DNA from 3 places in the Marinobacter sp. 3-2 genome. Region 2 is predicted to be linked to each of the others. Evidence: predicted binding sites of a transcription regulator. Region 2 holds the regulator's gene; each other region holds the start of a gene.

Region 1 (3,277 bases), on a different contig from region 2:
TTTCAGGGCCAGCTGCGACCGGTTGAACTTCTGGCAGGCCCGGTTCAGAAACTCCTGGGCGAGGATGGGAATATCCTCCAGGCGCCGGCGCAATGGCACCGACTCGATGGGGAACACGTTCAGGCGGAAATAGAGATCTTCCCGGAAGGTCTTCTCCTGAACTTCCGATTTCAGGTCCCGGTTGGTTGCGGCAATGACGCGAACATCCACCGCCCGGGTGTTGTTCTCGCCGACACGCTCGAATTGCTGGTCCTGCAGCACCCGGAGCAGTTTGCCCTGGAGTTCCAGCGGGATTTCGCCCACTTCGTCCAGGAACAGGGTGCCGCCGTCGGCTAGTTCGAACCGGCCCACGCGATCGCTGACGGCACCGGTGAAGGCGCCCTTGATGTGGCCGAAGAACTCGCTCTCGAACAGATCCTTGGGGATGGCCGCACAGTTCACCCGAATCAGGGGGCGGTCTCTCCGGCTGCTGGACTGATGGATGGCACGGGCGATCAGCTCCTTGCCTGTGCCGGATTCACCGGTGATCAGCACGTTGGCATCCGTGGGCGCCACCATGCCGATACGTCGCACGATGGCTTTGATTGCCTCGCTCTGGCCAAAGATTTCGTGGAAATGATACTCGGCGCTGAGCTCCTCCTGTAGATAGGCATTCTCCATTTCCAGCCGGTGTTTGAGGGTCTCCACTTCCTCCAGCGCTTTCTGCAGTTCCTTCTGGGCCTCCTGGCGTGCCGATATGTCCCGGAATACCACCACTGCGCCTACCGGATGCCCGTTATCCAGAATCGGCGTGCTGGTGTATTCCACCGGGAAGCCGCTGCCATCCTTGCGCCAGAACCAGTCTTCGCCCACGCGCTTCACGCTGGCATCGCGGAAGGCGGCGTATATCGGGCAGTCCTTGAGTGGGTAAAGGCTGCCATCGGCATGGGAGTGGTGCACCACGCGATGCAGAACCCGACCCATAAGCTCGTCAATTCGCCATCCGAGCATGCGCTCGGCGGCGGGGTTTGCGAAAGTGCCGCGCCCCTCGGCATCCACCCCGTAGATGCCTTCCCCGACAGCATGAAGAATCAGCTGGTTTTCCCGCTCCATGTCCTTGAACAGCTCTTCCACCCGCCGCCATTCAAGCAGGCCGCCCCGATGGTAGTGGTTGGCATCGTGGCGTTCCCGAAGGGTTCGCAGCTGCCGTCTGTCCCTCAGCAACAGCAGCACATTCTGGGTTTCCGCCTCGCCAACTCTGGATGAGGAGATCTCCAGTTCCACGGTATGGCCGTCCCGGTGCTGGAGAAAGAAGTCGCGGCTCCAGCCGTGGCTGCGAAACAGGGTTTCCTCGGTGAAGGCAATCAGTTGGGGGCGCTGGTCGGTGAACAGGTGGGTGCATGGCGTTCCGACGAGGGATTGCCGGTCGGAGCCGATCATTCGGCCCATGGCGCTGTTGGCGGACAGAATCAGGTCCCTGCCTGCATCTACCAGCAGGGCAGCCTCTGGCAGGTGGTCGATCCAGTTTCCGGTAAGTTCCGGGGCATTGATGGCTTCGGTATTCATGGCGATGTCCTGGGGGCAGTCCGGGAAAACACAACAAACCCTGTGCCAACTACGAAAAATCGCAGTTAGGACTACGAGAAATCGTGAATTACGAAAGTTCGTAGTCGTTCCATTTGCAGGTAATTTAATTTTATTCAAATAAAAACAGTCAGTTAAAAAAATAACCGGACTTGGCACAAACCCTGCGATAGCTCTCTCAGAACGCGGAGCCGACCCGACCATTTCCAGCCTCGGGCCCGAGCCGCACCTTTGTTGCACCGTGAGAGTGCAGAAATAACCCAAAACTTAGGTCCCAAACCCAGGAGAGTGCGCCATGACTACGAAAAGCCTTGGAAACCCGTTTGACGGTGACAAGTCCCTGATTCATGCCAAGACCTGCGGCTGCCCCGAGTGCAAACCCGGCGACAGCACCCCGTCGATTTCCCTCGATCTCAAGCCCTCTGCCGGCCAGCAGGCAGTTGCTGACGAGCATCTGGATTCAGAAGCGATGATGGATCGCGCCATCGAGGGCGCGGTGGTGCGCTCGGTGTTTGGCCACAACGAGCACAGCCGACGCGCCTTCATGAAAATGATGGGCGCGGGCACTGCAGCGGCGGTTCTGGGCAGCGTGTTCCCGATGGAGAAGGCCAAGGCCGCGGTAAAGGAATCCCTGGGCAAGCTCGAGAAGACCAAGTTGAACGTTGGTTTTGTACCGATCACCTGTGCCACGCCTATCATCATGGCCCACCCGATGGGCTTTTATGAGCGTTACGGCCTGGATGTGACCGTTACCAAGACCGCAGGTTGGGCGGTGGCCCGGGACAAGTCCCTGGCTGGCGAATACGACGCCTCACATATGCTTACTCCCATGCCCCTGGCGATGACCATGGGCGCGGGCTCCACACCGGAGCCGTTCATCATGCCGGCCGTTGAGAACATCAATGGCCAGGCCATCGTGCTGCACGTCGACCACAAGGACAAGCGCGACCCGAAACAGTGGAAAGGCTTCAAGTTTGGCGTGCCGTTCGAGTACTCCATGCACAACTTCCTGTTGCGTTACTACCTGGCCGAGAACGGTATCGACCCGGACAAAGATGTGCAGATCCGAGTGGTCCCGCCACCCGAGATGGTTGCCAACCTCCGCGCCGGTAACCTGGATGGCTACCTGTCACCGGATCCGTTCAACCAGCGAGCTGTTTGGGAGAAGGTGGGCTTCATCCACATGCTGACCAAGGACATCTGGGAAGGCCACCCGTGCTGCGCCTTTGCCTGCAGCAAGCAGTTCGCGACCCAGAACCCGAACACCTACGGCGCCCTGTTGCGCGCCATCATCGACGCGACGCAGTACTCCAACAATCCGGATAACCGTAAGGAAATCTCCGAAGCTATCGCACCGAAGAACTACCTGAACCAGCCGGTACCGGTGATTCAGCAGGTGTTGACCGGTTACTACGCCGATGGCCTTGGCGAGGTAAAAGACGTGCCGGACCGCATCGACTTCGACCCGTTCCCGTGGCACTCCATGGGCGTGTGGATCCTCACCCAGATGAAGCGCTGGGGTTATATCGAGGGTGATGTGGACTACAAAGGCATTGCCGAGCAGGTCTACCTGGCGAGCGAGACCGGCAAGATCATGGAAGAACTGGGTTACACCGCTCCGGACAAGACCTACAAGACCCACACCATCATGGGCAAGACGTTCGATTCTGATCGTGCCGAAGAATACGCACGCAGCTTCGACATCGGGAGGGTG
Region 2 (3,277 bases):
GCGTTGGTATGGCCCTGTCCGGTGGTGAGCGGCGACGGGTGGAAATTGCCCGGGCCCTGGCCATGGAGCCGGCTTTCATCCTGCTGGATGAGCCCTTCGCCGGTGTTGACCCTATATCCGTCAGCGACATCAAACACATTATCCGGCATCTGCGGGACAAAGGGATTGGCGTGCTGATCACCGACCATAACGTGCGCGAGACTCTCGATATCTGCGAGAACGCGTACATTGTTTCCGGCGGGCACATCATCGCCTCCGGCAATGCTGATGCGATCCTGGCCAATCAACAGGTCAAGGAAGTCTACCTCGGGGACGAATTCAGGCTGTGACAGTGAATGGCTCATTGTTTTGATGATCTGTAGCAAGTAAACTCGGCAAAGAACTTGCTAGGGTAAAGAAAAACCGCGGCAAGTAACCGGCATATAAAGATTTTTTCAAGACCTATGACACAAAGCGCTGATGAGTGACGGATCCTGAACCATGGTTATGAAAGCCTCCTTACAGTTAAAGCTGGGTCAGAGCCTGACCATGACACCCCAGCTGCAACAGGCGATCCGGCTTCTCCAGCTATCTACCCTCGACCTCCAACAGGAAATCCAGCAGGCACTGGAATCCAACCCCATGCTGGAGACATCCGAGGACGACGATCAGACCGACACGTCCACCGAGAGTGACGAGCGCGAGGCCAATGCGGCCGAGTCTGCTGCCGAGACCACGCCGGAACCGTCCAGCGACTGGGACGAATCCGAGAACGGCCCGGACTGGTCGTCGGAAAACGAGATTCCGGATAACATTCCGGACGACCTGCCGGTCGACACGGCCTGGGATGACATCTACCAGTCCGCCCCTGCCCCGGCAGCCCGCAACGACGATGAAAACGATCACGATTTCGAGACCCGCAACTCGCCCACCGAGACCCTTCAGGATCACCTGGAATGGCAGCTCAACCTGACTCCCCTGAGTGAGCGGGACCAGGCCATTGCCCACGCCCTGATGGACGCCGTGGACGAGCGGGGCTATCTCACCAGCCCTCTGGAAGAAATCCACGCCGGGCTGCTGGACGAGAACGAAGAAGACCCCCTTGAACTGGATGAAGTGGAAGCCGTCCTGCATCGCCTCCAGCACTTCGATCCCCCTGGCGTGTTTGCCCGGGATTTGCAGGAATGCCTGCTGATCCAGCTTAATCAACTACCCCCGGAAACACCCTGGCTCGCCCAGGCACGCCTGGTGATCACCCACTACATCAACCTGCTGGGCAACCGGGACTACGCCCAGCTGTTGCGTCGCAGCCGCCTGAAAGAAGATCAGCTCAGGGAAGTCCTGGCGTTGATTACCGGCCTCAATCCGCGCCCGGGCGACGTGATTGATCGCGCCGAGCCCGACTACGTGATTCCGGATGTCATCGTTCGCAAGCACAATGGCCGCTGGCGTGTTGAGCTGAATCCGGAAATTGCACCGCGCATCCGGGTAAATGCCAGCTATGCTTCACTTATAAGGCGTGCAGACAGCAGTGCAGACAACACCTACCTCCGCGATCAGTTGCAGGAGGCGAAGTGGTTTATCAAGAGCCTGCAGAGCCGCAATGAGACCCTGCTGAAAGTAGCGACCCGTATTGTCGAGCACCAGCAGGGTTTCCTGGATTACGGCGAGGAAGCAATGAAGCCGTTGATTCTCTCGGACATTGCCCAGGCGGTGGAAATGCATGAATCAACGATTTCACGGGTAACCACCCAGAAATACATGCATACCCCCAGGGGTATTTTCGAACTGAAATATTTCTTCTCCAGCCATGTCAGCACTGATGAGGGCGGAGAGTGCTCTTCCACGGCCATACGCGCGATGATCAAGAAGCTGATTGCCGCCGAAACACCCAAAAAGCCGTTGAGCGACAGTAAAATTGCAGCCATGCTAGGGGAACAGGGTATCAAGGTTGCGCGACGCACCGTTGCCAAGTACCGGGAGGCCATGCACATTCCGCCGTCCAACGAACGCAAGCGGCTGGTCTGAATACCCCGGGACGGGATGCAACACCGTATTCGCCGGCGCACAATGCGCCAGCACCCAGACCGGCTCCCGGGAGCCGGCATGATGACAACAGGAGACGCCTATGCAACTCAACATTTCAGGCCATCACGTAGAACTGACTCCCGCACTGAAGGATTACGTTTCAGAGAAGTTCGAGAAGCTCGAGCGTCACTTTGACCACATCAGTAACTGCCAGGTGACCCTGGAAGTGGAAAAGGTGCGCCAGATTGCGGAAGCCACATTGCACGTGGTAGGTGGTGAGATTCACGCAAAGGCAGAAAACGAGGATATGTACGCGGCCATTGATGCCCTTATCGACAAGCTCGACCGTCAGATCCTCAAGCACAAGGAAAAGAATGTAGAACGGATGCACGGAAACGGCTCTCGCTAACGCGCTGTTTTCATGCACTTCATCTAATCGAGCTGCGACATGAGTAACGTGTCGCAGCCTTTTTTTTAACGGAAATGCAGTCGATCCATGAGCGACACATCCCTGACCATAGACAACATTCTTGCGCCGGAGCTCACCCTCTGCAGGGTAGCTGCGTCCAGCAAGAAACGGGCCCTGGAGTTTATTGCCGAGCAAATAAACCATCAGGACAACACGCTCAGCGAGACCCAGCTCTTCAACAACCTGATTTCCCGTGAGCGCCTGGGCAGCACCGGCATTGGCCAGGGAATTGCCATTCCCCACTGCCGCCTGGAAGGACTTGATCACGTGGTGGGTGTGCTGATGACGCTTGAAGAAAGCGTGGAGTTCGATGCTATCGACAATCAGCCAGTGGATCTGATCTTTGCCCTGATTGTGCCAAAAGAGGCGACGAGCGAGCACCTTGAGCTGCTGAGCCAACTGGCGGAGAAGTTCAACGAGCGGTCATTCTGTGATCGCCTCCGGCAATGCGAGGACGCCAGCACGCTGTACCAGCGCATGACCGCCTCAGGCGGCTGATATTCACTGCAGTGGAGGTAAGGTGGTCATGAAGCTGATTATCGTCAGTGGCAGGTCCGGTTCGGGCAAGAGTACCGCACTTCATGTGCTGGAGGACCTCGGGTTTTATTGCATCGACAATCTTCCTATTGGCCTGCTCTTCCCCCTCACACGGGAAGCCGCCAGCCAGACCAGGCCTGGTCGACTGGGCAAGATGGCCGTCAGTATCGATGCGCGGAACCTTTCCGGCGAGCTGGCCAATTTTGAGGAGATCTACCGGCGCCTCCAGGAAACCGGGGTTACCGTTGAAATCATCTTCCTGGA
Region 3 (3,277 bases), 150 kb from region 2:
TCAGGTAGTAGCTGCTGGGAATAAAGGTTTCCTCTGCAACCTCGGTTGCGTCACCCTCTTCCTCACCCATGCCCGGAAGACCGCCGCCCAGGAACCACAGGGTACCCACCACAGACAGCACAATGGCCAGGATCACCACCACAACCAGCATGATGATCAGCTTCAGTTTTCCCTTCTTGGCAGGAGCCGCTTCAGATTCGTTATTTTCAGCCATAATGTTCGCTTTGCCAGAAATCCGTCACGGGGAGCAATTTTCCGCGACTTTTCAGGATTGGATGCAAAGGGCGGGCCAGAACACCCAACCTTCCCGTTCAGAACAGCAGTTTAGCGTTGCCGGGAAGGATGGGCAAAGGAGATTGGAAGAGAATATCGAAGGGTATCAGGCGAAGATGTCTACTTCGCCTTTCCAGCTGAGATCAAGGCTGCCGGTGCTGATGCCTTCATCGTCCTGATCGCCAGCGACCAGCGATGCCGAACCGTTACCGGAGCCATCATCGTTTCCGGTGCCCTGCTCGCCGGTCTGCTGGCGAGGCGAATCGGAAACATCGAAGCCTGCCAACGACAGTCCCTGCTCACCCAGCATATCCCTGAGCCGGTGGGAATGCAGTTCAAGCTGGTCACGGACCACGGGATTGGCCGAATGGACCGTAATACTCGCCTGTTCGTTCTGCACCCGGACCTTGACCTCCATGGGGCCCATGTCCGGTGGTGTCAGGTGGATTTCGGCAACCGACATGTTGCGGGCCGTCAGCCAGCTGAGCTTGCCCACCAGTTTGTCGCCCCACTCTGCATGGCCTACCGGCACATCAATGGACGTAGCATAACCTCGCAATGGCGCAGCATTCTCGGCCGTCAGTTTTGCTGCCGCATTGGCATTATTCGCCGCTTGCTGGGACACCAGATCCATGGCGGACTGGAAGCGGCCAGAATTGATCAACGAGCCGGAATCCGCATTGCGGCCGGAGTCGGTGAGCACTGAGGCCTTCATGACATCTGTCAGTGTCGCATCGCCGGAAACACCGCCGGATCCGGACTGAGCTTTCTGACCCGAGGCCCCTGTGAGAAGGCCACTGAACAATCCGGCAACGGAATTCGTCTGGCCCGAACCCCCGGTGGCAGCGTTGACGCCGACTCCCGGCATTGTGGCTGACATGGCGGACTCACCGGCACCTCCGGCTTTTGGATTCAGCCAGGACTGCAACTCGACAAAGGTAAGGGGAAGCGCCGTCGGCTCTGATTTGCCATCACCGGCAACAGCGGCCTCGCCCGCGTCCCGTGATTCAGCATCCGTGGCAGCGTCGGCTTTTTCGCCACCCTTTGGATCAGCGTTCGCGTTTGCTTCCGTTTTCGTCTCTGAAGAAGTGTCCCGGGCCGCCCGGGATTCATCGGCAGATCTGGCCTCGGCGTTCCGATCCGCCTTCTGGCGATCGAGCCGCTTTTTCTCAGCCTGGGAGACAGAGTCAAAATCGCTTTTCCTGTCAGCCGGATCCCGGCTGGTTCCGGATTTTGACGGGCCGGGATCTTGTTGCGTCCCGGGCGCGGGGGTTTGGGGAAGAACCATCTGGGCCATGGCAACCTCTTGCCGCTTTTATCGCATTGTCGCCCTCACCTTGCCGGACCTGGCCGGTGCATGGGCGGTTAATCCACTCAATGCGAAGGACGAAGCAATTGTGATGCCAGCGCACACCTGCTTCGCCTGACAAAAGGCCTGAATCGACGTAATTCACCCCACCATCAAGCCATCCAGGCCTGCGATTACCTGTTCGAATTCCCGGGCGATGTCATCCACTAATCCCGAGGCATCGTCCAGCCGGGACTCCTTTCCTGCGATTTCCGCCTTCAGGCAGAGTTCGCCAAGCCTTGGGGCGCCAATATTGATACAACTGCCCTTGAAGCTATGGGCCGTCTTGGCAAAGGCGTCACTATCGTCAGCCCTCAGGGCTTCTTGCAATCCCCGAATCCTGTCGCGGGAATCTGCAACATAGGTCTGTATCAGCACTTCGAATTCGTCCTCCATGACGTCTCGAAGCTCAGCCAGTGCCTCCTCGTCCAGGTGTGGTTTATCAGTCATCTCGATTCTCCGCTGTACGGGCGAACTGCCAATCGTAGACAATTTCAACATGATTGCCCTGTTCATGAAACCTGATGGTCTCCGCCAGACGTTTCAACAGCAACAGGCCCCGCCCTGCATAGCGCCCGCTTATGGTTGGGGAATTACCGGGGGCCACGCTGGGATGATTGTTAAAATCAAACCCCTGGCCGCTGTCCTCACAGATAACACGAAGCCGACCTCCATCCGGTTTCAGGGAATGGTGCAGTGTGAACCGGATGTAGTGACCCTCCACGTTGGCCAGGCGCCGATTGCGCTCCGCGTAGTAGCGGCCAAAGCCCTCCGGTGAGTGTTTCCATTCTGACGGAAGTTCCAGAACACCGTGCTCCAGCGCGTTGTTGTAGAGTTCCGCCAGCAGGGTATAGATTTCGCCGCTCTTCCGTCGAAGCCCCGGCACCTCCATGCAGATGTGGAGCAACAGGGGCAGGGGACTGAACTCGCCGAGGGTCCTTTCCCGGATTTCATAGCTGCAGCGCCATTCCGCCGGCCCGGCAAGAGCAGATGGTGCGGCACGATCTGGCAGGGTAGCCAGCCCCGCCTCGTCCATCATTTCCAGACAGCAGAGCGTCAGGTCATCGCCATCCTCAAAGTTGCCGGTGAACCGGTGAACCGCGGACATCATGGCATCGAACGGATGGTCGCCACCGTCCAGCCGGTCAAGCGTGCCGTTAACGCCCTGCTCACCGAATACGTTGCCGGCGCTGTCGGCAGATTCCAGAAAGCCGTCGGTCATCATCAGCACCCTGTCGCCAGGGGCGGCACCAACCCTCTCGAAATCGGCATTGAACTGATCCGGCGCAAGGATACCGAGGGGAAGATGCCGCGATGGCAATGCCTGGAGTTCTCCGGTGGTCCGGATCAGCCAGCCATCGGGCAGACCGCCGTTCCAGACTTGCAACTGATTAAGTTTGAAATCCGCCTCGATCATGGCGCCACAGCAGAACATGCCCGTGGGCAGAATCCGTTTGAGTTTCTGGTTGATCTCGCGCAATACGTCCTGGCCGTTAAAACCCTTATTGGCCATGCCGTAGAAGATCTCGGCTACAGGCATGGCGCCGATGGCAGCCGGCAGACCATGGCCGGTGAAATCCCCCATGAAGATCAACATCCCGCCCGCCGGCCGCGGCGAGGCAAACAACACATCACCATTGAAAATGGACTGGGGCG

The links. The regulator sigma-54, encoded in region 2, starts transcription at its own class of promoters, with help from an activator protein. The targets are predictions, from matches to a motif close to ANTGGCATNNANNTTGCTNT.
Region 1: the regulator sigma-54 is predicted to act here: its motif matches at 1,576-1,595, upstream of EDB94_RS20300 (sigma 54-interacting transcriptional regulator).
Region 3: the regulator sigma-54 is predicted to act here: its motif matches at 1,662-1,681, upstream of EDB94_RS03445 (flagellar hook-length control protein FliK).

What each region holds. Positions count from the first base shown of each region.
Region 1 is NZ_RJUQ01000020.1:119,459-122,735, forward strand. It holds gene EDB94_RS20300 (sigma 54-interacting transcriptional regulator) at 1-1,545, opposite strand, end outside; gene EDB94_RS20305 (ABC transporter substrate-binding protein) at 1,859-3,277, shown strand, end outside.
Region 2 is NZ_RJUQ01000011.1:502,459-505,735, forward strand. It holds gene lptB (LPS export ABC transporter ATP-binding protein) at 1-329, shown strand, start outside; gene EDB94_RS04110 (RNA polymerase factor sigma-54) at 487-2,007, shown strand; gene hpf (ribosome hibernation promoting factor) at 2,108-2,416, shown strand; gene ptsN (PTS IIA-like nitrogen regulatory protein PtsN) at 2,504-2,974, shown strand; gene rapZ (RNase adapter RapZ) at 3,003-3,277, shown strand, end outside.
Region 3 is NZ_RJUQ01000011.1:356,236-359,512, forward strand. It holds gene fliL (flagellar basal body-associated protein FliL) at 1-214, opposite strand, end outside; gene EDB94_RS03445 (flagellar hook-length control protein FliK) at 380-1,570, opposite strand; gene EDB94_RS03450 (Hpt domain-containing protein) at 1,724-2,071, opposite strand; gene EDB94_RS03455 (PP2C family protein-serine/threonine phosphatase) at 2,064-3,277, opposite strand, start outside.